Regions from separate parts of the Parazoarcus communis genome, predicted to be linked through region 3. Evidence: predicted binding sites of a transcription regulator. Region 3 holds the regulator's gene; each other region holds the start of a gene.
What was found. The regulator sigma-54, encoded in region 3, starts transcription at its own class of promoters, with help from an activator protein. The targets are predictions, from matches to a motif close to TGGCACGCTTNCTGCTNA.
Positions count from the first base shown of each region.

Region 1: a site for sigma-54 is predicted at 7,198-7,215, ahead of flgG (flagellar basal-body rod protein FlgG). Genes of this name have one in related genera too.
Region 2: a site for sigma-54 is predicted at 6,765-6,782, ahead of cydP (cytochrome oxidase putative small subunit CydP). Genes of this name have one in related genera too.

Region 1 covers NZ_CP022187.1:212,119-222,111, reverse strand. Annotated here, with positions in the region: gene CEW83_RS01075 (hypothetical protein) at 1-121, opposite strand, end outside; gene flgL (flagellar hook-associated protein FlgL) at 129-1,364, opposite strand; gene flgK (flagellar hook-associated protein FlgK) at 1,375-3,363, opposite strand; gene flgJ (flagellar assembly peptidoglycan hydrolase FlgJ) at 3,451-4,476, opposite strand; gene CEW83_RS01055 (flagellar basal body P-ring protein FlgI) at 4,490-5,572, opposite strand; gene CEW83_RS01050 (flagellar basal body L-ring protein FlgH) at 5,619-6,296, opposite strand; gene flgG (flagellar basal-body rod protein FlgG) at 6,307-7,089, opposite strand; gene flgF (flagellar basal-body rod protein FlgF) at 7,249-7,983, opposite strand; gene flgE (flagellar hook protein FlgE) at 8,012-9,346, opposite strand; gene CEW83_RS01030 (flagellar hook assembly protein FlgD) at 9,362-9,993, opposite strand, start outside.
Region 2 covers NZ_CP022187.1:354,282-364,274, forward strand. Annotated here, with positions in the region: gene CEW83_RS01725 (hypothetical protein) at 412-666, opposite strand; gene CEW83_RS01730 (cytochrome b/b6 domain-containing protein) at 889-1,500, opposite strand; gene CEW83_RS01735 (tetrathionate reductase family octaheme c-type cytochrome) at 1,497-3,122, opposite strand; gene CEW83_RS01740 (cyd operon YbgE family protein) at 3,358-3,657, opposite strand; gene cydX (cytochrome bd-I oxidase subunit CydX) at 3,638-3,790, opposite strand; gene cydB (cytochrome d ubiquinol oxidase subunit II) at 3,814-4,956, opposite strand; gene CEW83_RS01755 (cytochrome ubiquinol oxidase subunit I) at 4,972-6,540, opposite strand; gene cydP (cytochrome oxidase putative small subunit CydP) at 6,530-6,739, opposite strand; gene CEW83_RS01765 (sigma-54 interaction domain-containing protein) at 6,906-8,267, shown strand; gene petA (ubiquinol-cytochrome c reductase iron-sulfur subunit) at 8,562-9,152, shown strand; gene CEW83_RS01775 (NifB/NifX family molybdenum-iron cluster-binding protein) at 9,257-9,658, shown strand; gene CEW83_RS01780 (glutaredoxin family protein) at 9,740-9,993, opposite strand, start outside.
Region 3 covers NZ_CP022187.1:4,406,684-4,416,676, forward strand. Annotated here, with positions in the region: gene ilvA (threonine ammonia-lyase, biosynthetic) at 1-1,000, opposite strand, end outside; gene hprK (HPr(Ser) kinase/phosphatase) at 1,114-2,076, opposite strand; gene ptsN (PTS IIA-like nitrogen regulatory protein PtsN) at 2,045-2,530, opposite strand; gene hpf (ribosome hibernation-promoting factor, HPF/YfiA family) at 2,664-2,987, opposite strand; gene CEW83_RS20200 (RNA polymerase factor sigma-54) at 3,005-4,459, opposite strand; gene lptB (LPS export ABC transporter ATP-binding protein) at 4,484-5,206, opposite strand; gene recX (recombination regulator RecX) at 5,193-5,642, opposite strand; gene recA (recombinase RecA) at 5,672-6,709, opposite strand; gene CEW83_RS20220 (CinA family protein) at 6,738-7,256, opposite strand; gene CEW83_RS20225 (phosphatidylglycerophosphatase A) at 7,261-7,752, opposite strand; gene thiL (thiamine-phosphate kinase) at 7,745-8,704, opposite strand; gene CEW83_RS20235 (EAL domain-containing protein) at 8,867-9,993, shown strand, end outside.

The sequences.
Region 1 (9,993 bases), 380 kb from region 3:
GACTGTTCAGCAGCGCGCGCGTCCCGACGACGCCCGCCGCGGGGCCGCCATAGGTTTCCAGGTGACTGCAGCCGACGAGAGCGGGAATGCACAGGGCGAGAAGGAAGCGACGGGCACGCATGGCAGGCTCAGATGTAGTTGAACAGAGACAGGCCGGACACCTTGAGAAAAGACTGCTGTGCCGCCTCCAGGTAGGTCTGCTGCTGGGTCAGGTTGGAGATGGCTTCGGCGTAATCGACATCCATCAGTCCAGAGATCACCGTCGCGTACTGCAGATCGAGATCGCTCCCTATCGTCTGCAGGCTCTCGGTCTCCACCAGTTGCGAACCAACCTGCGCCCGGGTCTTGAGCACGTTGTCGATCGCACCATCGATGCTGTTCAGACCGAAGGCCACTGCGCCGCCTGCCATGCCGGACGGCCCCGGCCGCTCCATCGAATCAATCAGCAGCCCCAGGTTCTTGAACATGTCGGGAGAGCCGACGAAGAGCTCGAAGCGGTCGCCGTCGCCAGGCGTGGCCGCCGCCCCACTGCTGTCAGTCATCTGCAGATCGATGCCCAGGGTCGCAGCAAGCGAGGCCAGCGAGGCCGCGCCAGTGGCAACGGTCACCTTGGACGGGTTCCCCGGCTGGTATTCATAAACATCATAGCCCGGGGTCGCCGCGTCGTAGATGATCTCGTAACGGTGACCGAGCTGGCTGGTGCTCACCGTCGAACTCAGCGTACCGCTGAGCGTGGTGCCACCCGTATTCGCCGAGCCATCGGTATGGGTGCCGGTCGAGGCCTGCACCAGCGAATCGTCGATCTTGCGCGTCGAACCGAAAATGTCCATGCCGGGCAGACTGACCGCCATGAAGCGCGATGCTGATACCTGCACCGTCTGTGTGCCGTGGTCGCCGTTGTAGCTCACACCGGCCAGGTTGCCCGTGAAGGGCGTGTCATTGGAACGGTAGCCCGAGAACAGGTAATCGCCAGTACCATCCTGACTGTTGGCCAGGGCCAGCAAGCCATCAAACTGTGCGCGCAGATCGGTGGCGAGATAGCCGAGCTCTTTGTCCGAATAGGCCGCATTGCCGGCGGCAACAGTTTTCTCGCGAATGTACTGCAGGATGTCGCCAGCGCCAGTGAGCTTGTTTTCGAGCAGGTTAAGCCGATCCTCGGCGTAGCCCGTATTGGTCATGAACTGCGCGTTCACGCCCTTGGACTGACCCAGCTCAAGCGCACGCGATGCGGCAATCGGGTCGTCCGCAGGGGTCAGCACCCGCCGTCCGGTGGATAGCTGCTGCTGCGTGTGCAGGAGATCACTCCACTGCGACTGCAGCGAATTGATCCCTTTGTCGTAAATCATGCTGGTCGAGATACGCATCACGATCTCCTTAACGGCTGATCGCCAGAACTTCGTCAAACAGCGTCTGTGCCACCGACATCACCTTGGCGGCACTCTGATAAGCCATCTGGTAGCGCATGAGGTTGGCAGCCTCTTCGTCAAGATTCACGCCGGAGAGTCCGTCCCGTGCGTCGGTCGCCTGGGTCAGCAGTGTCTCCTGTGCCTTCTCGTTGACCTGAACCTCACGGGTCTTGTTGCCGACCTGGGTCACCATCTGCGCATACACCGACTGGAATGTTGCCGTTGCCGTGCCACTGCTGCCGGCAAACATCAGCTTGGAGGTCTGCAGCGCACCAAGGGCCACCGCGTTCCGGTTGTCGGACACGCCGGCAGCGGTCGGGCTGAACACCAGGCTCTCTCCGCTGGCCCATGCGCCTACGGCGGTAAATTCGAAGGAGTAATCGACGCCGCCCTGCGCGTCCGTCACCCTGAAGCGCGCGCCCGAGCTGTCGGTTGCCGGATTATACGCGCCGCTCGCAACCCAGCTTCCGGCCGACGCATCGTAGCGCTCAAGCGTTCCGCTCGATGCGGTGAATGCGTTTGCACTGAAGCTCAGTGTAATCGGCGAAAAGTCGGCGAGCCCGTCGCTGTTGGCATCGATGCCGCCCACGGACAGTGTCTTCACGCCCTCGATCCGGTCGCTCACCGCGCCACTGTAGTTGCCCGGCGCCACGCTGACAGGATCGCCTGCCGCAACCTTGCGCGGATCAGAAATCGCCACGCTCAGATTGCTTGCAGCATAGCGCGTAGGCTGGATCAGAAGACCGGTCGGAGGAATCTGGCTCGGGTTGCTGATTGAAAAGTTGATTCCACCGCCGCTATAGCTGCCATCGGCCTGCAGTGTCAGCGCAATGGCGCTCCCGCCCACGGTCTTCATCGAATAGTTGGTCCCGTCCCAAGTCAGCAGATAATCGCTGGAGGAGAGTTGCGAGACATCCTCGATCGCCACCCTGGCAGAGGAGATCGCGGGCATCACGGTGGGTGCGGGGCTATTGAAGAAGGCACCGCCCAGCACGCCATCGAGATCGGTACCCAGCTGATGCTGGGCATTGAAGGTCTCGGCGATGCCGAGCGCGACGAGGCCGAGCGTATTCTGCGCGGGGTCGAGCGACTCCCGGCGGAACGCGAGCAAGCCGCTCAGCGCGCCGCCGCTGATGAGGCTCTCCGGCAAGGTATTCGACGCACCGCTATCCGAGGTGATTGCGATCATGCTGCGTTGCGGATCGCTCGGATCCTGCACCGTCGCCAGCTTGTTCACCGTGCTGCCTACGACGAGCGACTGCCCGGAGCCCATGAACACGCTGACCGAGCCGTTACTCTCAGTCACTGCACTCACCTTGACCAGCTTGTTCAGTTCGCTGACCAACTGTTCGCGCTGGTCGAGCAGATCGTTCGCGGCCACACTCGGGCCGGCCACCTGCGCCGTTGCGATGCGCTGGTTCATCTCGGCAATCGCGCCGGCATAGGTGTTGATCTGCGTGACGGTTGACGCGATCTCACCCTCAAGTCCCGACCTGATCTCGCTCAGGCGGGCATCCATCGACTGAAAGCGCGATACCATTGCCTCTGCCCCGGAAATCAGGGATTGGCGCGACGCCAGGCTGGTGGGGTTGGACGCAACTTCCTGAACACCGGCGAAGAAGGTTTCCAGCGCAGGAGACAGCCCGGAGGTCGAATCGCCAAGCAGGTTGTTGATCTGGCTGATCTGGCTGTTGTAACTGCTGAAGGAGGCCAGGCTCGCGTTGCTGTTGAGCACCTGGTTTTCAAGATACTGGTTGTACGAGCGGGTGACGGACGCAATCTGCGTGCCTTGCCCGAAGAAGCCCACACCGGAGAACTGCGGGGCGGCATTGCTCTGAATCACCGACTGGCGATGATAGCCATCGACACCCGCGTTGGTGATGTTGTGACTCGTCGTCACCAACTGCGCTTGCGCGGCATTCAAACCGGTCAAGCCGATATTGAGCAAGCCTGCCATGATGATTCCCCTGAATTGCTAAGTCCTGATCCTCATCAGCAAGATGCTTGCCAGGTCAGAACCGGCAAATTCGGCCGCCGCCTGTCTTCAGCCCGAAAGGGCGGTACGCAGGGTGTTGCCCGCGATAATGCGGGTGAGCTTGTCGGCGTACATCGGGTCGGTGGCATAGCCCGCCTTCTGCAGGCTGCCGGCAAAGCCCGCGGGACTGGTCTGGCCCAGCACCTCCGAATAGCGCGAACTGTTCGACAACAGGCTGGCGTAATCCTGGAAGGCCTCGGCATACGAGCCGTAGCTGCGGAAACGCGCTTTTTCGGTGTAGGCGCTCGAGCCGGCATACTCGGTGACGTTGCGCGCCACGGTCTCGCCCGTCCAGCTTGAGCCGGCCTTGATGTTGAACAGGTTGTAGCTCGAGCGACCGTCGGCATGGCGCATGACCTTGTCGCCCCAGCCGGTCTCAAGCGCAGCCTGGGCAACCATGAACTGTGCGGGAATGCCGGTCTGACGGCTGGCGGTCTGGGCGTGCGGCCATACTTCATTGACGAAATCGCGTACCGAGGACGAGATCGAGCCGTCACCGTCGGTGCTGCGTGCCGCTCTTGCCGCGGCGTCGAGGCGGAAGATCAGGTCGCCCAGCGGGTCGGCGTCGGCGCTGCTGTCGACACCGGTCGCGCCGGCGGCAATCGCCTGTGCCTCGCGCATCATGGCGGCAGGATTTGCCGCCTGACGAATCACGTTTGAGATGTCGAAGCCTTTGTTGTCCATGGTTCCGGGCATGGTCAGCGCGCTGATTGCACTCGTCGAGGTATTGCCCGTAATGCCGCCGAGCTGCCGAAAGAGCGCCTCGCTCATGCCGTTGTTCTTGCTTTGCGCCATGTTCAGCGCCAGCTGCTGGTCGAGCAGCGACTGATAGGTGCGCGACTGCTCGCTGTCGAACATGCTGTTGGTCGGCGTGGCCGCGCGCATCGCCTTGAGCGCCATCTGCAGGAACATCGCCTCGAACTGCTTGGAGGCCGCGCGCAGGGTTTCCGGGTCATCGGGATTGGTGCGGGCGAGGCGCTTCAGATCGCCCAGCGAGCCCGGGTCAAAGGCGTTCATCTGGATACCGGAAGTCATGTCGGCCCCTCCCTCAGATGATCTCGAGCTCGGCGCGCAGGGCGCCGGCGGACTTCATTGCCTGCAGGATGCTGACCAGATCCATCGGCTTGGCACCGAGCGCGTTGAGCGCCTTCACCACGTCGGCAAGACTGGTGCCGCCGCGGACGTTCATCAGCGCGCCGCCCTCCTGATCGATATTCACCAGTCCGGACTGGGTGACCACCGTTCGCCCGCGCGACAGGGGTTCAGGCTGCGACACCTGCGGCTGCGCATTCACGGTGACGGTCAGATTGCCGTGCGCCACGGCGCAGTTCAGCAAGGCCACGGTCTGATTCATCACCACCGAACCGGTACGCGAGTTCACGATCACCTTTGCCGCTTGCTGCACCGGTGTCACATCGAGATTCTCGATCCGGCCGAGGAAGGCGACCCGGGTGTTGACGTCGAGCGGCGCCCGAACCTGGATGCTGCGGCCGTTGATTGCCTCGGCCGAACCCGGTGCGACCATGTTGATCGCATCGACCACCCGGCGTGCGGTACCGAAATCGGTGTCGTTGAGCTCAAAGAAAACGTACTCGCCCTGCCCCAGCATGGCCGGCACTGCGCGCTCCACGGTTGCGCCGCCGGGAATCCGTCCGGCCGAAAGATGATTGATGGTCTGAGCCGCACCGCCAGCCTGCCCGCCCGCGCCGCCGACGACCATGTTGCCCTGGGCCAGCGCGTATACTTGTCCGTCCGCCCCCTTGAGCGGCGTCATCACCAGCGTGCCGCCACGCAGGCTCTTGGCATTGCCCATCGACGACACCGTGACGTCGATCGCCTGTCCCGGGCGCGCAAAGGGAGGCAGCGTCGCCGTGACCATGACCGCCGCCACGTTTTTCAGCTGGAGACTCGTACCTGCAGGCAGCGTCACCCCCATGTTGCCTAGCATGCTGATGATGCTCTGAACGGTGAACGGCGTCTGGGTGGTCTGGTCGCCCGACCCGTCCAGGCCCACGACGATGCCGTAGCCGACCAACTGGTTGTCACGCACACCCGCGATCGAAGCCAGGTCCTTGATGCGCTCGGCCGCCGCGGGGGCCGCGAAGATGCCTGACAGCATCACGCAGCTCATGAGTATTGGAATGAAGCGAAAGCGCAGGGCTCGCATGGCGGCCTCCTCAGAACGGCAGGATGGCAACGAAGAAACGCTGCAGCCAACCCATGGTGTTCGACTCATCGATGAAGCCGCTGCCGCGGTATTCCATCCTCGCATCTGCGACCTGAGTCGATTGCACGGTATTGGTCGAGCTTACCGTAGTGGGGTTGATCACCCCGGAAAAACGGATGTATTCGTTACCCTGATTGATCGCGACCTGCTTCTCGCCGGAGACGAGCAAATTGCCGTTGGGGAAGACATCGATTACCGTGACCGAGATCGTGCCGCTGAACACGTTGTTAGCGGCCGCCTCGCCCTCTCCCGAGAAGTCAGAATCGGTCGTAATGCTGGCGTCGAGCCCGTTCAGCTTCGCGTTCTGCAGTGCAAGCAGGTTGGGCGCGGTCAGGCTGACACCGCCGCCAAGGCTGGAGCCACGGGTCGCCGACGCATTCGCGCTTTTCTGCGCGGTGTTTCGTTCGACCAGATTGATGGTGATGATGTCGCCGACATTGCGCGCGCGCCGATCCTCGAACAGGGGTCGCAGGCCGCCGGGCTGATAGATGCCGCCGGTCGCGGGTACTGCCTGCGGCCGCATCTCGGGGCGGGCACTCATGGGCTGGTGCACCGAAGTCGGCGGCGTCGAATAGATCGACGCACAGCCGCTCAGGAGCAGGACCAGAACAAGCGCGATCGCTTTCATGACAGACCTCTTAGAGCTGGGTCAGACGGCCGAGCATCGAGTCGGAAGTCTGGATGGCGCGCGAGTTCATCTCGTAGGCGCGCTGGGTGACGATCATGTTCACCAGTTCCTCGGCCACGTTCACGTTCGAGGTCTCGACATAGCCTTGGTTGAGCACGCCGGTGCCGTTGAGTCCGGGCTGATTGGGCGTCGCAACCCCGCTCGACGCGGTTTCGAGGAATAGATTCTCGCCCGCGCTCTGCAGTCCGCCCGGCGCAATGAAGGACGCGAGCTGAATCGAACCGAGCTGGGTCGGCGTCGTCTGCCCGGACTGCAGGGCGCTGACGGTGCCGTCCTTACCGACCGTCACGGTCAGCGTATCCGACGGGATGTTGATGTTGTCTGCGAGCGGATAGCCGCTCGCGGTGACCATGTTGCCCTGGCTGTCGATCTGAAAGGCGCCGTCACGGGTGTACGCCGTGGTGCCGTCCGGCAGCGAGATCTGGAAGAAACCGTTGCCCTGGATCGCGATGTCGAGCGAACCGCCCGTCTGCTGCAGGTTGCCCTGGGTGAAGATGCGCTCGGTGGCGACCGGCTTCACACCGGTACCGATCTGCAGACCCGAGCCAATCTGTGTCTGCTGGGTGGATTGCGCACCCGGCTGGCGAACAGTCTGGTACAGCAGATCCTCGAACACCGCACGCTGGCGCTTGAAGCCGTTGGTGGAGACGTTGGCAAGGTTGTTGGAGATCACGTCCAGCGAAGTTTGCTGGGCATCCAGCCCGGTACGGGCGGTCCACAGTGAGCGGATCATGATGGGTTCCTCTTGACGGTGCCGGCGTCGGCAGGTGCCGCGCCTCGGCTGGGGATCGGCCAGGTTTCAGTTTAGGCCGGCAGCGTTGCAGGCCATCTCGGGATTAACAGTGCAAAAACCATGCTAATCCCTGCCTTATCCGTGGCCTGTGCCGCGAAATCAGCGGCTCGAGAGCAGTTGGGTCGCCGCGCGGTCGTTTTCCTCGGCCGTACTGAGCATGCGCGTCTGCATCTCGAACTGACGGCCGAGCGAGATCATGGTCACCATCTGGTCCACCACGTTCACATTGCTGCCCTCGAGATAGCCGCCGGCAGTTTTTACCGCCTCGTCTGCCGGTTGCGGCAAACCGTCGCTGGAGCGAAACAGGCCGTCGTCGCCGCGAACCAGTGTGGCCTCGGGCGGGTTGACCAGCTTCAGCTGGTCTACAGCGTTCACCACCCCCTGCCCGGCCTGCAAGGCTGAAATCGTGCCGTCACTGCCGATCACGATCTCGGAATCGGGCGGCAAGGAGATCGGACCGCCGCCGCCGATCACCGGCAAGCCGCTCCGGGTTTGCAGGATGCCGTTGGGGCTCACCTCCAGACTGCCGTCCCGGGTGTAGGCCTCGGAGCCGTCGGGCATCTGCACCGTCAACCAGCCCTTGCCCTGAATCGCGACATCGTAGGCCCGGCCGGTGGCCTGCATGGGTCCCGAGCTGAAATCGGTTGCGACGCTGGCATCGGTCGTGAATGCGCGCGTATGCATCGCCTCGGTCTGAACCTCGACCGCGCGCAGCTTGTGCATCTCGGTGCGAAAACCGGTCGAGGTCGCATTCGCAAGGTTGTGCGACACTGCGGCCTGCTGGTCGAGCGTGCCCTTCGCACCCGTCATGGCGGTATAGATCAGGCGGTCCATGTCGCGCCCCCCTTAGTCAGAAGTCTGATTAACGCAGGTTCACCAAGGTCTGCAGGATCTGGTCCTGAGCCTGGATCGACTGCGCGTTGGCCTGGTAGTTACGCTGCTGGACGATCAGCTGAACAAGCTCCTGGGTGAGATCTACGTTCGACTCCTCGACCTGCCCTGCACTCAGCGAACCAAGCACACCGGTACCCGGCGCCCCCACCGTCGGCTGGCCCGAATCGTAGGACTCAGCCCAGAGGTTTCCACCCAGCGAGGTCAGCCCCTGCGGACTGGAAAAGTTTGCCAGCGCAAACAGGCCCAGATCCTTGATCTGACCGTTCGAATACGTGCCCTGCAGCACGCCGGTGCTGCTCACCGAGACGCCGGTCAGGCTGCCCGTCGTGTAACCATCCTGCCTGGGCGACGTGGTCACCGCAGAACTCGTGTTCCACTGCGTGGACTTTGCGAGACTGAGCGAGAAGGTCAGACTGTCTGCGCCAGTCGCAAGCTCTGTCGCCGTCCGGGTCAAGGAGAACACGCCATTGCCGGCAACTGTTGTGTCCGGCACGCCGAAAGCCGTGAAGGCAATCGACCCGAGATTCTCGAGCGGCTTGCCCGTCGAGAGCGCCGGATTGGTCGTATCGGGAACGACATCGTTGCTCAAGCGGCCATAGACATTCCAGGTATTCGGCGCCACGCCGCCCACATCCGGATCGCGGACGAAGAACAGGCTCATCAGTGAGCCATTGCCCAGACTGTCGTACACGGTCATCGAGGTCGTGTAGTTGTAGCTGTCGACCGGAATAGTCGTGGCATTGAGAAAACTGTTGATATCGCTGCCCACCGGGGTCTGATTCAGCGGGTTATGGGCCTTGGAATCGAGGTTGAGCCCGACGGACGCCGTGGTGGTTTCGTTCGGACTGACGTTCGACGTATCGATCTGCAGCACCGACGGCACGCCGGCGAAAACTGTCGTTCCACCCGTGGTCGTGCCCGCATACCCGGTCACCATGTCCCCGCCGGCATTGACGATATAGCCGTTCTTGTCGACGTCGAACTGACCGTTACGCGAATACGCAATCGAGCCATCCGTCCTTTCCAGGCGGAAGAAACCGTTGCCGCTGATGGCGATATCGAGCGGATTGCTGGTGGCGGTCAGCCCCCCCTGAGTGAAGGACTGCGACACCGCCCCCACATACGTGCCGATGCCAATCTGCTGGGACGATGTCCCGCCCGCCATAGCCGACGCATAAGCATCGGCAAAGATCGTCCTGCTCGACTTGAAACCCACCGTGCTGCTGTTGGCAATGTTGTTGGAAATGACGTCAAGCGCCTTGGAGGACGCATTCAACCCGCTCAAACCTTGCTGGAATGCCATGATCTTTACTCCGGATCAGAGAATTTGCTTGATGTCGGCAACTTTGAAGATGCCCAGTGACCCGACCTGAAGGTCCGTGCTACTGGGGCCACGAATCACGCTGCTGACGGAGCCGAATTCGAGCGTGCGTGCAACGACGTTATTTTCGCCCTGCGTCGCGGTGACGCTCACCGTGTATTTGCCATCCGCTGCACGACTGCCATCGGTGGCCGTACCGTCCCAGATGAAGTTCTGGCTACCTGCTGCCACATCGGTGACAGTAACGGACGCCACCTCGAGACCAGACGAATCCTTGATGGAGAGCACCACGCTGTCGGCCGGACCGTCGAGCTCGAAGCCACCAACAGCGCCCGCTTCGGTCAGCTGCAGCCCCTTGCCCTCGACCAGCACGCCGCGCCCCACCAGCGATGCAGCCTGCAGGCTTTCGCCGGAAGACTGCGAATCCAGCAACTGCCCCATCAGGGTATTGAGCTTCTCGATGCCCTCCACCGTGCTCAACTGCGCCAGTTGCGACGTAAGCTCGGCGTTCTCCATCGGATTCATGGGATCCTGGTTCTTCAACTGCGTTGTCAGCAGCGTGAGGAACTGGAGCCGGCTGTCTGCCGCCACGCTGTCAGCAGAAGTATCCGTGCGCGCGAGATTGCTCA
Region 2 (9,993 bases), 520 kb from region 3:
GAAGGCGGGGCCCGCTCAGGTACTTGAGGCAGGGTGTCTGATGCGCGACAGTTCGCGTGTCGATGGTGCTGATCATGTGGCATCCGGACGGACTTCGATCAGGCAGGGCTTGGTGGTGCTGACATGCAGTTTCGCTCTCCTGGCAGGGCAGGCTGGTGCAGTGATCGCCAGCCTTGACGTGCCGCCCGCCGAGTCGTGTGGGCCGGAACATGCGGCGGATGACCCCACGCGTGAGAAGGCGCCCGGGAGCGGGACGCAATGCCCGGCCCAGACTGCGGAGCCAATACCAGCGCCGACGCAAACTCCGAAAGATGTTGAGGAAGGGCGGCGCGTGGGCATGCTGATGCTCTTCCTGCACATGATCGGCGGCAGCAGGACGCAATGAGCTTCAGTGACGTCTTGCGGTGAGCGTTACTCCCACGCCCAGCTGTCTGCGGGAATCTTGAGAAAGACCTCTTCATCGGCGGCTGTGCTTGCCGAGAGCTCAAGCACGCCGCCTTCCTTGACACGCGCCCGCGTGCCGACCGCGTCGAGCAGTCCGGTCATTGTCGATGGACGCCGCACTGTCGTCGGCAGCCACCCGAAGTGCTCGCCCAGCAGCCCCAGCCAGGCGTCGAGCGATGGTTCGGACAGGCGGACGAGCTTGATGTCGATCTCACTGGTCATGGTGTTCAAGGCAGGTGACAGGCGTTCGATGCCCGCGCAGGTGTGCGGGCTGAAAACAGCGGCTAGTTGGTTGGCTGTAAAAAAATACAGTATTTCGCTGTCGACTGCAATTCCCGGCATCTTCAGTCCGATGCCGGGCGTGAAAGCGCACTCGCCCCGGCGGAAAGACGAAGCTTCTGCCGGGGCGAGTGCGCTTGCGCGGGAATGGCTGCCGCCACAGGGTCAATGTGGCTGGTCGGACTCCTCCCATCCCGTGATCATGGCCTTGATGTGGGCGAAGACCGTATGTCCGGTGGTGGTGAGATAGACGTGGATGAAGAAGAAGGCCGTGATCATGAAGGCCCCGATCGTATGCGCCAGCGCAACCGACTCGAGCGACAGGTATTGCGCCAGACCAAGCTGCCCCCAGTTGCCGTAGAACAGATACAGCAGGCCCGACACCCAGATCAGCGGTGAGATGAAGGCCAGCAAGGCCAGGTAGGCCAGGCGCTGCAAGGGGTTGTGCTTGTGGCGCGCCGTCTTGTGGAAGGGGTGCGGGCTGTTTCTGAAGATCCCGATGGTGTAGTAGTTGACCATCGCCAGCACGTTCTTCATCGATGGAAGGTACTGCCGCCATTCGCCCGTCGTGAACTGCCAGAAGATGGTGAAGGCCCACAGTAACAGCAGCGACCATGCGGCCACGGTGTGCACGCTCACGGCCTTGCCAAAGCCGAGCAGCGCGTAGCTGCCGTGTATCTCGAAACCGGTGATCATCATGATGATGATCAGCGCAGCCTGCGACCAGTGCCAGAACCGTTCATAGCGCTTGTAGATGTAGATGCGTCCGGTGCTCATTGTTCATGCCTCCTGCGACGGGTGACGATGCGGATCAGGCCATGCAGCAGGCCTGCTCCGATGGAGCCGGCGATGAGCATGCCGCCCAGCATGTCGATCCATTTGTTGTGATCACGACCCGGAATGTAGATGTCCGTGATCTCGGCAAGGCGGCCGTCAGCGGAGCGGGTGTGGCATTCCTGGCACGGAACGGCTTTCTCCTTGGGCGCGACCATGTGGGTGATGAACCAGTTCATGCGGGTTTCGATGAAACCGAACTCGCCGCTGTAGGGAAGCTCCGCGTAATCCATGCCGGCCTTGATTGACTTGGCGTAATCGAAGTTGCCCCAGAAGGCAGTGTCGTCCTTGCCGTAGACATGATTGACGACCAGGGTCTTGTTGATCTTGTCGTAGGGCTGCTTGCCGTGCATGACCTTGAACGGCCAGATGCGGGCATTGGGGTCCTTCGCCGAGCCCTCGACCGCGTTGAGCTCAAGGACTTTCGTGTCGTCGATCGTGTCGGTGATCGCGATCTGATGAACCACGCCGTTGTACCACTTGTATACCGGGCGCACGTTCTCGCCGTACTCGAAGTCGCCTTTCTCGGCAGAGTAGATCAGGTGTCCATGGTCGTTCTTGATGAACAACGGCTTGCCGTCTGGCCCCCGCTTGCCGGCAGTCGACCAGTCCCAGAGCATCTTGGTCCCCAGGCCACCACGTGCGAACTCTGGAATGTGGCAGGTCTGGCAGGCGAGTCTGTCGGCATGCCTGTTGATCCGGTCCTCCATGTGCGGCGTCACGCCATGGCAGGATTCGCATGTTGCGCGGTTGTGGTCGTCGACGGGCAGATCGAGCCCGTGCGTATCCTTCGGGTTGGCCGCGTAACGACTGCCCGAGGGCTGGTGTGCATTGAAGGTGTGGCAGTCAGCACAGGTCATGCTGGCGCCATCGACCGCCATGTGCACATCGAGCTCGCGGCTTGGCTTGATCAGTGAGCTGTCCAGGTCCCCGTGTTTCACCGCGTCTCCGCCACCGCCGTTGAAGTGGCAGGCTCCGCAGTTTTCGCGCCCGGGCTGCCCGACATGCTGGGCGATCTTCGCCAGATCCGGTGGTTGCACGATATTGCCACTGCCCTTGGGCATTTCGCGCGGTTCGTACAGCGGGTGCCCGGCGTCGGTGGCAATCTTCTTGTAGGTGCCCGTCGTATCGTGACAGGCGAGACAATCGACGTTCTCCTGATTGGTGAAGTCGAAGTCCTTGTCCTCCCAGCCATAACCGGCGTGGCAGCTGGTACAGCGTGGCTCATTGGAGATCGGCGAACCGCAGAAATTGTTCGCGGCGAACTTCTTGCCGAGCTTCTTGCCGGTGGTCGGGCTCACCGCTTCCCAGGTCCAGTGAATGCTCTTCATCACCTGGTGCCCTGCCTTGTTGTGACAGCTGAGGCAGGCGCGGGTGACATCCGGGCCCGTCGCGAAAGGGCCCTTCAACGCTTCGAGCTGGCTATGGTCCGTGGTAACAGTCGAGGTCGAGGCGGACTTCGCTGGGTGCGCAAGCGGCGCTGTCGTCGCGAGTGCGGGTGTCGGGCCGTGGAGCAGGGTGACCAGCAGACCCGCTCCGAACAGTTTTTTCCAGTGGAAGTTCACGATGTCTCCTTTGTTCCAGCGGCGTGTGCGCGTTGCGCATGTGCCCATCCCTCTACCGTCGTACAGAGGGTCCCGCGGGGGCGGTCAGCTCGCAGTGCCGGGCGGTCTGCAAAGCAGTAAATCGATCATTTCTGATTCATTGTTGAGCAGCAGGGCCTGAAACCGGAGGGCTGAGGCTTGCTGCAGTCTGAAAATGCTGGCGCTGTCGCACGATGCGGCAAGGCCAGCGCGGAAATCAGCCGAGGGTGTACAGCCTTATGGCCGCCAGCGCGACGCCGCCCAGACACGCAAGCCCGGAAAACAGCCAGCGCCAGGCGAAAAAGCGCGGTCTGAAACCGACGCCCGTCACGAAACCGGCACTCATCGCCCAGAACAGCGCCATCGCGGCCCAATGGTCGGCTCCACCGCCGGGTGCGGCGAGCGCCCCCGGCCAGATGGTGATGCCGAGCATGATGGCGATGGCGGCGAGCAGCGGCAGCAACTGAATGCTGCTGCCGGGCTGGACAACCGCCGGGTCAGTTTGCCGGTCGGTCATTGTCGGCGCCCGTCGGGCGGGATCCGCCGCCCCGGGCCTCCTCGCGTGCGGCTTCGTTCTCGCCCCACATGGCGTTCAGAATTGCCAGCAGGACGGCAAAGCCAATGCCCAGTACCCATGCGAAATACCACATCGTGTGCTCCTTTCTCTATTGGCTCAGTAGGCCGAGTGTTCGTTTTCGCGGATGTAGGCGGTCGTGACCTTGCCCGACATCACCTTGTAGGCCCAGCTCGTGTAGATGATGATCAGGGGCATGAAGATGATCGTGGCCCAGAACATGATGCCCAGTGTGCGATGGCTGGAGACGCTGTCCCACACCGTCAGGCTGGCGGCCGGCATGGTCGAGGACGGCATCAGGAAGGGGAACATCGACACCCCGGCCGTACCGATCACGCCCACGATGGCGAACGACGATGCGACGAATGCGGTGAGCGTGCGGCCACGCGCCACCATCAGCATGCCAACGGCGGTGCCGAGGTAGGCGATTGCCGGCACGATCAGGGTCAGTGGCATGTCGCGGTAGTTCGCAAACCAGGCGCCGCTTTGCTGCACAACGGTCTTCGACATCGGGTTGGGCTGGGCTGCGGCATCAACGGCAGAGGTGATCACGTAGCCGAAGTTGCCTTGCGCCAGCCAGATGCCGGCACCAGTGAAGCCCACCAGCATCAGCGCACCGAATACCAGTGCGGCGGTGCGCGCCCGGTTCTGTATTTCACCCTCCGTACGGTGCGCCAGATAGATCGCGCCATGGAAGGTGATCATCGCCGTGCTCACCACGCCGGCAAGCAGCGCAAACGGATTCAGCAGGCCCCAGAACGACCCGGTGTAGTACGACACCAAGTTGTTGTCGAAGTGGAAGGGCACGCCTTGCAGCAGGTTGCCGAATGCGACGCCAAAGATCAGCGGCGGCACCGCACCGCCGACGAACAGGCCCCAGTCCCAGGTCGTCCGCCACGTGGCGTTGTGGATCTTGCTGCGGTAGTCGAAGCCGACGGGCCGGAAGAACAGGGCCCACAGCACGGCCAGCATGGCCCAGTAGAAGCCGGAGAAGGCGGTGGCATACACCAGCGGCCAGGCGGCAAAGATGGCGCCGCCGCCGGTGATGAACCACACCTGGTTGCCATCCCAGTGCGGTCCTACAGTGTTGATCACGACTCGACGCTCTTCGTCGTTCTTGCCGACGAAGGGCAGCAGCGTGCCGACGCCCATGTCGTGACCGTCCATGATGGCAAAGCCCACGAGCAGTACGCCCACGAGAATCCACCAGATGAGTTTCAGGGTCGGGTAATCGAAGATCATGGTCTTGGCTCCTGATCAGGCTTTGGCAGCAGCGTGGTGGGTTTCGTTGAGATAACGGCCAGTACCGAGGCTGCCCGGCCCCTGGCGGGCAAAGCGAACCATCAGGTACATCTCGACCACGAGCAGCAGGGTGTAGAAGCCGATGAAACCGGCGAGCGAGCCATACAGACTTTCCACGGTCAGCGTCGACACCGAAAGGTGGGTCGGCAGTACGCCGTAGATGGTCCAGGGCTGCCGGCCATACTCGGCGACAAACCAGCCCATCTCACAGGCCAGCCAGGGAACGGGCAGGAACCACAGCGACCACTTCAGCAGCCAGGTGCGGGTGGCGAAATCGCCCTTGATCGAATACCACAGCGCAAGACCGAACAGCGCGAGCATGGCAAAGCCCATCGCCACCATGATGCGGAAGGTCCAGAACAGCGGCGCGACGCGGGGCAGGGTGTCGCGGGTGGCGCGGTCGATGATCTCCGGGGTGACATCATCCATCGACACGACGTACTTCTTGAGCAGCAGGCCGAAGCCGAGATCGGCTTTCACCTTGTCAAAGGCAGCACGGGTCGCGTCGTCGGCCGGCGCCTGACGCAGCTTCTCAAGCAGGCGAACAGCTTCGATGCCGGTGACGATGCGCTCGCGATTCTTGACCAGGATCTCCTTGATGCCGGGCAGTTCCTTGTCGAGCGAACGGGTGCCGATGATGCCCATCGCCCAGGGGATATGAATGGCAAAGTCGTTCTTCATCTCCTCCTGGTTGGGGATGGCGATCACGTTGAAGCTGGCGGGCGCCGGTTCGGTTTCCCACATGGCTTCCATCGCGGCGAGCTTGGTCTGCTGGGCTTCGCCGAGTGCGTAGCCGGACTCGTCGCCGAGCACGATCACCGAGCACACCGACGCAAAGCCAAAAGCGGCCGCAATGCGGAAGCTGCGCTTGGCAAACTCGATATCACGCCCCTTCAGCAGGTACCAGGCCGAGATCGACAGCACGAACATTGCGCCGGTGACATAGCCTGCCGACACCGTATGCACGAACTTGCCCTGTGCGACCGGATTGAACAGCACCGCCCAGAAGTCGGTGAGTTCCATGCGCATGGTTTCATAGCTGAACTCGGCCCCGACCGGGTTCTGCATCCAGCCGTTGGCGATCAGAATCCACAGGGCAGACAGGTTTGTCCCCACCGCCATCAGAATCGTCACCAGCAGATGCTGGCGGCGCGAGAGCCGGTCCCAGCCGAAGAAGAACAGACCGATCATGGTCGATTCGAGGAAGAAGGCCATCAGGCCCTCGATGGCAAGCGGGGCGCCGAAGATGTCGCCCACGTAGTGCGAGTAGTACGCCCAGTTGGTGCCGAACTGAAACTCGAGCGTAATGCCGGTGGTGACGCCAAGTGCAAAGTTGATGCCGAACAGCTTGCCCCAGAATTTGGTCATGTCCTTGTAGACGGTCTTGCCCGTCATTACATAGACACTCTCCATGATGACCAGCATCCAGACCATGCCAAGCGTAAGCGGCACAAACAGGAAGTGGTACATCGCTGTTGCGGCAAACTGCAGCCGCGACAGGTCTACGAGTTGTTCACTGACCATCGTGTTCTCCATCAATCGAGATTTGTTGTTTTGCAGATGCTGACGGTGCAAACCTGGCTGCAACGCTGTCGGGCGCCACGGGCACCTTCTCCTCGCGAACGAAAACCCACCACAGGGCGGTGATCAGAACAAGCTTGATCAGGACGACCAGGACGAGTTCACGAACGAGTTTGCGATCGGATGTGGCAGCTTGTGGCATAGGAAACTCCAGGTTTGCTTGAATCCTATCAAGATCCGTACCACACATAAAAGCAATAAAAAGTTGATTAAAATCAAATTGTTGGTTAAGTAATTGAATATTTTGATTGACCTGTTTGTGCCATAGTGGCAGATTGGTTGCGCCAACATGTCAAGAGTGACAGTCCATGTCTGCCGACCCGCGACCACTGCCAGAACTCGTTTCATTCATAGAAACGCTGCCGGAACCCCACATCCTGTGCGACCGTGACTACCGGATCATCGCGGCCAATGCGGCGTACCGAAGTTCGTGCGCCGACGGTCGCAGCGTGGTCGGTCGCACCTGCTACGACGTGTCGCATCACTACAGCGTCCCCTGCGACCGGGCAGGAGAGTCCTGTCCGCTGTCGCGAAGCCTGCAGTCCGGGCAGCGTGAGCGGGTGCTGCATCTGCATCACACACCGCGTGGCGAGGAGTACGTCAACATCGAGCTTTCGCCGGTCCGTGACGGCAGCGGGGAGATCGCCTGGTTCATCGAGAAGATGGAGCCGATGCCGGTTGCGCGCGGGGTGTCCGACAACCATGGCCTGATCGGCCGTGCGCCCGCCTTTCAGCGCATGCTGGAACTGGTGGTGCGGGTTGCGCCATCGGAGGCCAGCGTCCTGCTGCAGGGCGAGTCCGGCACCGGCAAGGAACTTGTCGCCAGTGCGGTGCATGAAGCCAGCCGGCGTGCGGATCGGCCCTTCGTGGTGGTGGATTGCTCCGGGCTCCCCGATACCCTGTTCGAGAGTGAAGTCTTCGGCCATGAGCGTGGCGCCTTCACCGGCGCGGTGGCGCGCAAGCCGGGGCTCGTCGAGGCCGCCAGCGGCGGCACGCTCTTCCTCGACGAGGTCGGCGACATTCCGCTGAGCATGCAGGTCAAGCTGCTGCGCCTGCTCGAAACCGGCACCTATCGTCGCGTCGGCTCAACCGAGTTGCGCCGCGCCGATATTCGTCTGGTGTCGGCGACCCACCGCCCCCTGCAGGAGATGATCGGCGACGGGTCGTTCCGGCAGGACCTGTACTTTCGCCTGAATACCTTTCCGATCATTGTTCCACCCTTGCGCGAGCGGCTTGAAGACTTGCCCCTGCTGGTCACTTCCTTGCTCGAACGTGTCGCGCCGAACCGCAAGCTTGAACTGTCCGCCGATGCCATGCAGGTACTCGCGGCCTATCCGTTTCCGGGCAATGTGCGTGAGCTTCGCAATGTGCTGGAGCGTGCGAGCCTGATGTGTGACGGCGACATGATTCATCCTGAACATCTGGCTGAAGAGATCAGGCAGGGGGCTGCCGCCATGCCCCCACCGGGTCGGTCTGTGCATGAGAGCGCAGCGATTGCCTTGGGCGGGCATGCCGTGCCGGATCTTGGCGAACTCGAACACCAGGTGCTGCGACAGGCGGTGATCAGCCATCGGGGGAGCCGGCGTGAGCTCGCTGCCAGACTGGGGTTGAGCGAACGCACGCTCTACCGGCGCCTGAAAGCGCTCGGGCTGGACAAGGCGCTGGACTGACGGCTGCCAGATCGATTGGCAGGTACTGCCATCATGGCAGCCGTGGCAGCGCGGTGGAATCGGGGCTGTTTTGCATCTATCTGAAAAATATAGGTTTCCTGTTTGGCACGCAGATTGCTAATTCGAATGTGAAGCGAGGCTGTATCGCAATCGTCGTCCGGTCTTCACCTCTGAGACCCCCCAACCCCTTGGTGCTGCGATTGCGTATGACAAGTGCCTGAATGGCACGACATCCGGCCTCGCTTCCTTTTTTCGAACGCATTTCAATCGCAAGAACCGAACGAGGGAGCGTCCATGTCTGACTGCCTTAAGGACCGTCGTAAACTGCTCATTGCCACAGGCGGAGCTGGTGCCGTTGCAGCCGCAGCGAGTGCCGTCCCCTTTGTGGCCAGCCTGACGCCGTCCCAGCGTGCGCGCGCCGCAGGTGCGCCTGTCGAGGCGGATGTCAGCAAACTGGCCGCCGGCGAGATGATGACCGTCGAATGGCGCGGAAAGCCGGTGTGGATTCTCCGTCGCACGCCGGAAATGCTGGCTGCGCTGGAAGGGCATGACCAGGATCTCGCCGATCCCGGCTCCAGTGAAAACCAGCAGCCGGCGTATGCGGCAAACCGGCACCGCTCGATCAACCCCGAGTTTCTGGTGGTTGTCGGCATCTGTACCCACCTGGGCTGCTCGCCCTCCGAGAAGTTCGCGCCGGGTGCGGAAAGCGGTGTCCGGGCCGACTGGCCGGGCGGCTTTCTGTGCCCGTGTCACGGTTCCACCTTCGATCTGGCCGGCCGTGTCTTCCTGAGCCAGCCGGCGCCGACCAATCTTGAAGTGCCCCCGTACATGTGGCTGTCCGATGCGGTTGTCCGCATCGGCGAGGACGAGAGCGGAACGGCCTGATCGGTCAGGTCCGCACCCTTTCCCCGGCGCCGGCGTGTGGCGCAATCGGCAAGGCGGGAGCGACCGCCTCATGTTTGAGGCAATGCACAGCAGGAGTACCCATCATGAGAGTTGCAGTCACAAGCCAGAACTTCAGCACCGTCACCGCCCATGCAGGCAAGGCGAGGCGCTTTCTGATCTACGACATCAGCAATCCGTGTTCGCCACGTGAAGTAGAGCGACTGGATCTGCCCAGGGAAATGTCATTCCACGAGTTTCACGGCGATCACCATCCGATCGACGGTGTTGACGCACTGGTGACCGGCGGCGCGGGTGAGGGCTTTGTCGCGCGTCTGGGACAGCGTGGTATCGAGGTCGTGATGTGTGGCGAGACGGATCCGCTGCAGGCGGTAAAGGACTACATCCAGGGCACAGTCAAGCCTGTTACGCCCGGCGAACAAGAGCATGGCCACCATCACCACCATCACCACCATCACCACCACAGCCACGGCAATCATCAGCACTGATCCTGATTGAACACCGCGAAGAAATACGGCGGCCTGCACAGACAGGTCGCCGTATTTACTTGTGTGGCGGTGGCGTCGGGCTCAGCTGAGCCATTCGGGTCTGAGCAGCATGATCAGGCCCAGGCCAAGCATGGCGATGCCGCTGAGCAGCTTGAGCGCCCGGCCACCCCTTTCGCCGAGTTTCGCACTGCCCAGCGCAATGACGGCCAGCGTGACCATCAGGGCATCGTCCGCGATGTAGCCGACGATGTAGAGCCCGAGATAGGCATAGTGTGCGAGGGGGCCGAGTTGCTGCTGGGTGAGGACTGCCGTGTACAGGGCAGGCAGACCGGCAG
Region 3 (9,993 bases):
GCACTGCTTCGCGCTGTTCGCCAAGCTCTGCACGTTCGGCCACGAAGCGCAGACGGTCGAAGTTCATGTTGGCGCCGGAGGCGATCGCGACCAGGTGCTTGTCGCGCAGCTTGTTGCGGCGCGCGTATTCCTTGGCGCCCGCAACCGCAAGCGCGCCGGCGGGCTCGAGAATCGAGCGGGTGTCCTCGAACACGTCCTTGATCGCGGCACAGATCGCGTCGTTATCGACCAGGATCATCTCGTCGACGTACTGCTGACACAGGCGGAAGGTTTCGCGGCCCACTTCCTTGACGGCAGCGCCATCGGCAAAGATGCCCACCTGATCGAGCGCGACCCGTCTGCCTGCGGCCAGCGAGCGCGTCATTGCGTCGGCGTCGACCGCTTCGACACCAATGATCCGGGTCTCCGGGCGCAAACGCTTGATGTAGGCTGCGACACCGGAAATCAGGCCGCCGCCGCCCACGCAGCAGAACACTGCATGGATGGGCTGCGGGTGGGCTCGCAGGATTTCCATGCCGATGGTGCCCTGGCCCGCGATTACATCCGGATCGTCGAAAGGATGGACGAAGGTAAGCTTCTCGGCCTTCTCCAGTTCAAGCGCGTGGGCGTAGGCGTCGGAGTAGGACTCGCCCACCAGCACGACTTCACCGCCCCTGGCCTTGACCGCGTCGATCTTGATCTGCGGCGTGGTGCTGGGCATGACGATGACCGCACGGACCCCGAGCTTGTTCGCCGACAGCGCCACACCCTGGGCATGATTGCCCGCCGAGGCACAGATGACCCCACGCTGCAGGGCCTGCGGCGACAGCTTGACCATCTTGTTGTACGCACCGCGCAGCTTGAAGCTGAACACCGGCTGCATGTCTTCGCGCTTGAAATACACTTGATTGTGAATTCGGGCGGAGAGATTGCTGGCGAAATCCAGCGGTGTCTCGATGGCGACGTCGTACACCTGGGCGTTGAGGATACGTTCCAGATAATCCGGGCTTGCGGCGGTCATGGCTTTGGCTTTGTGCGAGGGCACTGCGGTAAAGGGGCTGAGGGTAGCAGTCGATGCGGCACTGCGGCAAGCGCAGTGCCCGAAAAAACATCGCGGCGCAAGAGGGGTTGCCCTTAGCCGGGGCGGTCGGAGGCGGTGCCGTCCGGCTGGTCGGCTTCGAGCAGTTTGATCTGGCGCTCGATGAACTCCTGGGTGGAGTCCACTCCTCGCAGCTGCAGAATGGTCGAGCGCACCGCGGCCTCGAGCAGGACCGCAAGGTTGCGACCGGCGGCAACCGGCAGGGTGACACGGGGAATCGCGTCGCCGAGGATGTTCTGATGCTCGCGCTGCATGGGCAGCCGGCTTGGGTCGTCCTGGCCGGGCTGGCGACGTTCGAGGTGACAGATCAGCCGCAGGCGCATCTTGCGGCGGCAGGCGGTTTCGCCAAAGATGGTGCGGATGTTGAGAATGCCGAGTCCGCGCACCTCGATGAAGTCCTGCAGCAGTTCGGGGCAACGGCCCTCGAGCACGCTGGGTGCGATCCGCGAGAATTCGACGATATCGTCGGCAACCAGGCCGTGACCGCGCGAGATCAGCTCCAGCGCAAGCTCGGATTTGCCCGCGCCGGAGTTGCCGGTAATGAACACGCCGAGTCCGAGCACGTCCATGAACACGCCGTGCAGCGACACCTTTTCAGCGAGCTGCCGCGACAGGTATAGGCGCAACTGGTCGATGACCCCGGCAGCCGGCTGCGGTGTGGTGAACAGCCCGACGTTGTGCGCCGCACAGACGCCATGGACGATGTTGGGCACTTCGCAGCCGTCGGCCAGGATGAAGGCGGGCGGATGTGCAGACAGGATGTCGTTGAGGTGGTGCGCGACCTTGTCACGTGACTGCCGCTGCGCCCAGGCCAGCTCGGCTGCGCCGAGGATCTGCAGGCGGGTAGGGTGAATCAGGTTGAGGTGGCCAATCAGGTCGGCTGGCCAGATGCGCTCTTCGGCAACAGAGAGAACCGCGTCGATACTGCCGCTGACATGGGTCAGCTGCAGACGTTCGCGGTTGTCCTCATACAGCTGCGAGAGGCTCGTTTGTCGCATCGGTACCCCAGTCGTTGAACAGGGTGTGTAGCGCCTGTGCGTCGGGTGCGGCCTGCAGCTGTTCGCGGAAGCTGCGATCGCTGAACATCTGCGCCAGCTCCGACAACAGCTGAAGGTGGGTTTCGTTGGCCTGTTCGGGTACCAGCAGGACAAACAGCATGTTCACCGGACGACCATCGGGCGCATCGAACTGCACCGGGGCTTCGAGACGTAGAAACGCGCCGGCTGCGTCCTTCAGGCCCTTGATGCGGCCGTGGGGAATGGCAATGCCCTGGCCGAGGCCGGTCGATCCAAGGCGTTCGCGCGCAAACAGGCTGTCGAACACCATGCTGCGGGCGATGCCCTGATTGTTTTCGAACAACAGGCCGGCCTGTTCGAAGACGCGCTTCTTGCTGCTGGCGTCGAGGTCGGCAACCACGTTCGAAAGTGGCAGGAGTTGGGAGATGAGGCTCATGCGCTTTGGGGCTCACGCAACGCCGCCGGAGCGGACGCCACGCTGAAAGGTCTCTCAGGCCCGGGCAAAGCCGGACCGCCAAATTGAGCGGCGGATTATAACTTCACCCGGGTCCGAAAGGCCTGGTGAAAAATCACGCCTCGGGAGTCTGGTGCTTGTGCGAGTCGTGGTGGTGATCGGTGCTCTTCTGCTTGTACTTGAGCACCTGGCGATCGAGCTTGTCGGTCATCGCATCGATGGCAGCGTAGAGGTCGGCGTCGGCGCTTTCGACGTGAATGTCCTTGCCGCGCACGTGCACGGTGACTTCAGCCTTCTGGTCGAGTTTCTCAACGGAAAGGATCACGTTCACGCTGGTAACGTTGTCGAAGTGACGGATCACGCGGTCAAGCTTGCCGGAGACGTACTCGCGGATGGCCGGTGTCACTTCAACGTGGTGTCCGGTGATGTTGAGATTCATGTTAACTCCTCTTGGTATCAAAGCGTTTTACGCAGACTGACCGGCGGGATATTGAGTGATTCGCGGTATTTGGCGATTGTGCGCCGCGCGACCACGATACCCTGCTGGCCCAACAGATCGGCAATCTTTGCGTCGGACAGGGGTTTCTTTCTGTCTTCGGCGTCCACCAGCTGGCGAATCAAGGCACGAATCGCTGTGGAAGAAGCCGCACCACCGGTGTCGGTGGCAACGTGACTGCCAAAAAAATACTTGAGTTCGAATACGCCGCGCGGCGTCGCCATGTACTTCTGAGTGGTGACGCGCGATACGGTTGATTCATGCAGCTCGAGCTGGTCCGCGATCTCCCTGAGGGTCAATGGACGCATTGCCACCTCGCCATGATCGAAGAACTGTCGCTGCTGGTCAACGATGGCCTGAGATACACGCAAAATGGTATCAAAGCGCTGTTGTACGTTCTTGATCAGCCAGCGTGCTTCCTGCAGCTGGCCGGTCAGACCGCCGCCCTGGCCCCGGTTCTGCTGCAGCAGGCTGGCGTAGAGCTGGTTGATGCGCAGGCGCGGCATGGCTTCGGCGTTGAGCGACACCGTCCACCGGTTGCGGATCTTGCGCACCACGACATCGGGCAGGACGTAGCGGGTTTCTTCGTTGGAATGCTGCGACCCCGGATGCGGGTCGAGCCGGCACACCAGCGCCTGGGCATCGCGCAGGGCGTCGTCGTCGCACCCGGTGAGGCGCTTGAGCTTCGCAAAGTTGCGTTCGGCCAGCAGCTCGAGGTGCTGTTCGACGATGACCAGCGCCAGGTCGCGGCAGCTGCCTGCCGGCATGGCGCGCAGCTGCAGGCCGAGGCACTCCTGGGGGGTGCGTGCGCCAATGCCCGCCGGTTCGAGCTGCTGCACGTGCCGCAGGGCAATCGCGAGGTCGTCGAGGTCGTAGTCGAGTTCGGGCGGGAGCAGTTCGAGCAGGTCCTCGAGCTCCTGGTGCAGGTAGCCGTCGCTATCGAGCGCTTCGATGATGAAGCGCACCAGCATGCGGTCACGGTCCGTCAGCGGGGACAGGGCAACCTGCTGATCGAGATAGTCGCGCAGCGAGGTGCCTGCGGCCTGGAATTCCTGGAAGTCGCTGTCCTCGTCGTCGTCGCTCTTGCTGCTGGCGCCGCTGCCGGTGCCCGACCAGTCCATGCCTTCGTCAAAGTCGGCCGATTCGTTCTCGTTGCGGGGCTCGGCTTCCTGGTTGGTCTCGGCGCTGGTCTCGCGCGGGGTCTCGGTTGCGGGCTGCGCATCGTTGCCGACCGCGGACGGTGCGAAGTCGCTGCCGTCGCCGTCCTCACGCTCGAGCATCGGGTTTTCCAGCAGAAAGCGTTCGATTTCCTGGTTGAGCTCGAGCGTAGAGAGCTGCAGCAGTTTGATGGACTGCTGCAGCTGCGGGGTGAGCGTCAGGTGCTGCGAGAGCTTGAGCTGAAGGGTTGGTTTCATGATGCCAGTCGGGGCGTGCCGGAATCAGAGACGGAAGTGCTCGCCGAGGTAGACCTGGCGCACTTGTTCGTTGGCGATGATTTCGGGCGGCTTGCCGCTGGCAAGCACGCGGCCGTCGGTAATGATGGTTGCGCGGTCACAGATGCCGAGCGTTTCGCGCACGTTGTGGTCGGTGATCAGCACGCCTATGTTGCGCTCCTTCAGGAAGCGGATGATCTTCTGGATGTCGAGTACGGCGATCGGGTCGACCCCTGCGAAAGGCTCGTCCAGGAGGATGAGGCGCGGGTCGGTGGCAAGCGCACGTGCAATCTCGCACCGTCTGCGTTCTCCGCCTGACAGCGAGATGGCGGTGTTGTCGCGCAGGTGCGCAATGCCAAGTTCTTCGAGCAACTCTTCCAGGCGTTCGTCGATCTGCGCCACCGGCAGTCCGCGGAGCTCGAGTACTGCACGAATGTTCTCGGCGACCGTGAGCTTGCGGAACACGCTCATTTCCTGCGGCAGATACGACAGCCCCAGGCGTGCGCGAGCGTGGATCGGCAGATCGGTCAGGCGTGCGTCGTCGAGCGTGATCTCGCCGCCGTCGGCGCGCACCAAGCCCACGATCATGTAGAAGCAGGTTGTCTTGCCTGCGCCATTGGGGCCCAGCAAGCCGACCACTTCGCCCGAGCCAACCTCGAACGAGACGTCATGGACGACTGTGCGCGCCTTGTAGCGCTTTTGCAGGCCGGTGACCTTAAGCAGACTCATCGGGGGCTTCTTTCAACAGTTTGCAGATCACGTCAGTGGAAAAACCACGGGTTTGCAGGAAACGCGCCTGGCGCGCCCATTCGCGGCGATCGTCAGGTGCGAGGCCAAATCTAGACTGCCACACTGCACGAGCCCGGTCGAGTTCGGATTCCACACATTCGCTCTCGATGGCCTCGTCGATCAAGTCCTTCGATACGCCACGTCTCGCGAGCTCGTGGCGCAGCCGCTGGCTGCCAAACCGGGCAGCCTTGCTGCGAACCCACGCTTCGGCAAAACGGGTGTCGGAGAGCAGTTCGAGTTCGCTCATGCGAACCAGTACGGCTTCGATCTCCTCGGCGCTGCCATATGGAGACAGCTTGCGCGCAAGCTCCACCCGCGAGTGATCCCGACGGGCGAGATGGCGCAGCGCGCGTTCGCGCAGACTCGGCTCGCCCATCAGGGGTCAGCGTCCGGACGGGGCGGAGATCAGGCTTCGGAAGCGACGGGTGCCGCGCCACCGAGCGCGGCCATTTCGCCGAGTCCGACCGCTGCGCGAACCTTGTTCTCGATTTCACGAGCCAGCGCCGGGTTTGCGCGCAGAAACTCGCGTGAGTTGTCCTTGCCTTGGCCGATTTTGTCGCCGTTGTACGAATACCAGGCGCCGGACTTGTCGACGATCTTGTAAGTCACGCCGAGGTCGATGATCTCGCCTTCGCGGGAGATGCCTTCTCCGTAGAGAATGTCGAAGTGCGCTTCCTTGAACGGCGGCGCGACCTTGTTCTTGACGACCTTGACACGCGTTTCCGAGCCAACGACTTCGTCGCCCTTCTTGATCGCACCGGTACGCCGGATATCCATGCGGACCGAAGCGTAGAACTTGAGCGCGTTACCACCGGTGGTGGTTTCGGGGCTGCCGAACATGACGCCGATCTTCATCCGGATCTGGTTGATGAAGATCACGAGCGTGTTCGTGCGCTTGATGTTGGCGGTCAGTTTGCGCAGAGCCTGCGACATCAGTCGTGCCTGGAGGCCCGGCAGCTGGTCGCCCATCTCGCCTTCGATTTCGGCTTTCGGGGTCAGTGCGGCAACGGAGTCGATGACGACGATATCCACGCCGCCCGAACGCACCAGCATGTCGGCGATTTCGAGCGCCTGCTCACCGGTGTCGGGCTGGGAAATCAGCAGGTCGTCAATGTTGACGCCGAGTTTCTCGGCGTAGCCCACGTCGAGCGCATGCTCGGCGTCGATAAAGGATGCGGTGCCGCCGAGCTTCTGCATTTCGGCGATGACCTGGAGGGTCAGCGTGGTCTTGCCGGACGATTCCGGACCGTAGATCTCGACTACACGGCCACGCGGCAGGCCGCCCAGGCCGAGGGCAATGTCCAGCCCGAGCGAGCCGGTGGAGACGGTCTGGATGTCGCGCTCGATACTGCCGTCGCCCATCCGCATGATCGAGCCCTTGCCGAATTGCTTCTCGATTTGAGAGAGCGCGGCGGCAAGCGCCTTGGCCTTGTTGTCGTCCATGAGTGGTCCTTCCTGAGTGAGACGCGAATTATGGCACAGAGCTTGCTGAGATGCTGCTGTCCGAATCGGTAAGGCGAAGGACCTCTTCAAGTGCGGCGATGACGGTCTGCCGTCGCACGGCTTCGCGGTCGCCGTCGAAGTGGCGGGTGGTGGGGAAGACATCGCCCCAGCGCAGCGCAGTGGCGATGCAAACCGTGCCCACCGGCTTCGCCGCACTGCCGCCACCGGGCCCGGCAATGCCTGAGACCGCGACGGTAATACTGGCAAGGCTGTGCTTCAGGGCGCCCGCAGCCATCTCCGCAACCGTGGCCTCACTCACTGCGCCATGCGCGGCGAGCGTCCCGGTGCCGACGTCGAGCATGTCGATCTTTGCCGCGTTCGAGTAGGTGATGAAGCCGCGGTCGAACCAGGTCGAGCTGCCCGCCGTGGCGGTGACGACCTCGGCAATCCAGCCGCCAGTGCAGGATTCTGCGGTGCCAAGCATCCAGCCCTTGCGGGTCAGGGCCTCGCCGACGCGGGCCGAGAGGTGTTCTAGCGTGTTGTCCATGGGTTCAGGCGCCGAAAATGGCAACGAGTACGGCAAGCGAGAGCAGGGTGTAGCCCGCGGCAAGAAGGTCGTCGAGCATGACCCCGAAACCGCCCTTGACCCGGCTGTCGGCCCAGCGGATGGGCGGTGGCTTGGTGATGTCGAACAGGCGGAACAGCGCCACTGCAACGGCCTGCCAGATCAGGCTTGCGGGTGTGAAGGCGAGGACGAGCCACATCGCGACCATTTCGTCCCAGACGATGGCGCCGTGATCGGAGGCGCCGAGCGCGCGTCCGGTGCGCTCGGCTGCGAGAATGCCGGCAACGAAGAGCGCGCACACCAGCGCGAGGAAGGTCGCTTCCGACAGCGGCGTGCGCAGCAAGGGATAGAGCAGCCATGCCAGCAGTGTGCCGGCCGTGCCCGGGGCCTTGGGCGAGAGCCCCGAGCCGAATCCGAGTGAAATGAAATGGGCCGGGTGGCTCAGCAGCAAGCGCGTGGTGGGGCGTGTTTCAGGCAAAGTGGTCGTATCCGGAAAGCATGGGATAAAGCAGGCGGCCGTCGGTCTCGCGCAGCATCAACTGGCGGGGGTGGCCGGTGAGGCGGCCAATGCGGTGCAAGGCAATGCCCTGCTCATGCGCGATCTTGAGTACGGTGTCACGGCGATCGGCGGGGGCGCAGAACAGCAGTTCGTAATCGTCGCCACCGGCGAGCAGCGCACGCCGCGCCTGAGCCTCGTCGGCCCCCGTCGCACGCAGTTCGGCCAGGGGGAGCAGGGCAATGTCGATTTCGGCGCCACAGTCCGAACGCTCGAGGATATGGCCGAGATCGCCCAGCAGGCCATCCGAGACATCGAGCATGGCGTTGGCGATGCCGCGCAGCGCCAGGCCGAGTTCGACCCGGGGGGTGGGGTGCTGCAGGGCGCGAATGCAGTGCTCACGTCCCGTCGGGCCAAGGTCTATCCTGTGTTGCAGGGCTGCGAGGCCGAGTGCGGCCAGTCCGGGCTGCCCGGAGACCCAGATATCGTCACCGGTGTGACCGCCAGCCCGCGTGATGGCCTTGCCCGCAGGGAGTTCGCCAAGGATGGTGATGCTCAGTGTGAGCGGGCCGCGTGTGGTATCGCCGCCGGCAAGATCAACGCCGTAGCGCGATGCGCAGGCGAACAGACCCGCCGAAAACGCCGCGAGCCAGGCTTCGTCGGCGCCCGGCAGGGTCAGGCCAAGAAAGGCCCAACGCGGCTCAGCACCCATGGCGGCGAGGTCGGACAGGTTCACCGCAAGCGTCTTCCAGCCAAGATCGTGCGGATCGGTGTCGGGAAAGAAATGCGTGCCGGCCACCAGCATGTCGGTCGATACCGCCAGTTGCATGCCCGGGCGCGGGCGCATCAGTGCCGCATCATCGCCGACGGCAAGGTCGGTATGCGCCGTGGGGCGGGTGAAGTGGCGGTGAATCAGCTCGAACTCGGAAGACATGGATCTGAACGGGAAAATTCGGGTTGGCGCCCGAGCTTACCGCACTCGCTGGTCGTGTGGCGCGCCCGGCACTGTTGCAATCATGGTCTTTGAGGAGGAATAAGCCTTTCTTGCGTCGCTGCCGACGCCCCAAAATGGGTAAGATGCGGTGCAAAGCGGTAAATGAGTGGATACTTAATGGTTCAGACCTCGCATCAAGGACTCCGTGGCAAGTTGCTGGCGATCGTCATCGTGATCGTCGGTATCGTCATGCTGCCGGTTCTCGTCATGGGAGACCGCTATCTGGTGCGGCAGTCCGGCGCCGAGGCCGAGCGGCAGCTCAAGGCTCTGAGCCGCCTGGCGCACGATCTCGTCGAGACGCAGTTCGCCACGCTCGGGAATGGCCTTACCCAGCTTGCCGATGCGATGGCCTTGCGCTTTGGGGGCGCCTACTCGGGGGCGCCGCAGGCAGGCAGTGCGCCGGAGTTCTTCATCGACGGTGTGCCGGTGAGTGAGCGGTCTGCCGAGCTGGCGCGCTATGGCGGTGATCTGCGCGGCACGCTCGCGGCCGTGCTCTCTCGCGAACGCGACGGGTTTCGCGTCATCGCCTCGACGCAGTGGGGGGATGACGTGGTTGCGCCGGTTCTCCAACTTGAGCCCGCATCCGTCAGTTTGCTCGAAGCCGGGCAGCGCTGGCGTGGTCGGGTCATGATCCGGGATCGACACTATCTGCTTGAGGTGCTTCCTGCGCGTGATGGGGGGGGGCGGCTGGTTGGCGCGATGGCGGTCGGGGTGGATCTCAACCGCGCCCTGAAACCCTTGCGTGAGCGGCTGCGGACGTTTGTCATCGGAGATAGCGGTTATCTCTACGTCGTCGATGCCAATCCGGGGCCCAGTTACGGCCGCTTCATCTCCCACCCGCTTCAGAAGGACGATGACCCACGGTCTCCGCTCAATGAAGTCGGCGAGCAACTTGTCTCGAACATGCTGGCAAGTCAGCAGGGTGTGATCGCCTACGACTGGCAGAACCTGGAGCGTGGCGAAACCGAACCCCGCAGCAAACTGGTGGCGTTCGAGCACAGCGAGTCGCTGGACTGGGTCGTGGGCGCCAGTGGCTACGTCGAGGAGTTTGGCCGCAGCGCGGTGCGGCTGCGCTACGCCGTTGGCGTGGTCATGGTGCTGATGGCCATCTTTCTGATGGTCGGCCTGAAAGGCACCATAGAACGCATGGTGATGCGGCCGATGCTGCGTTTGCAGCGCACGCTCCGTACCCTGAGCAGAGGGAACGAGGCGCTCGTTCATTCCGAGGA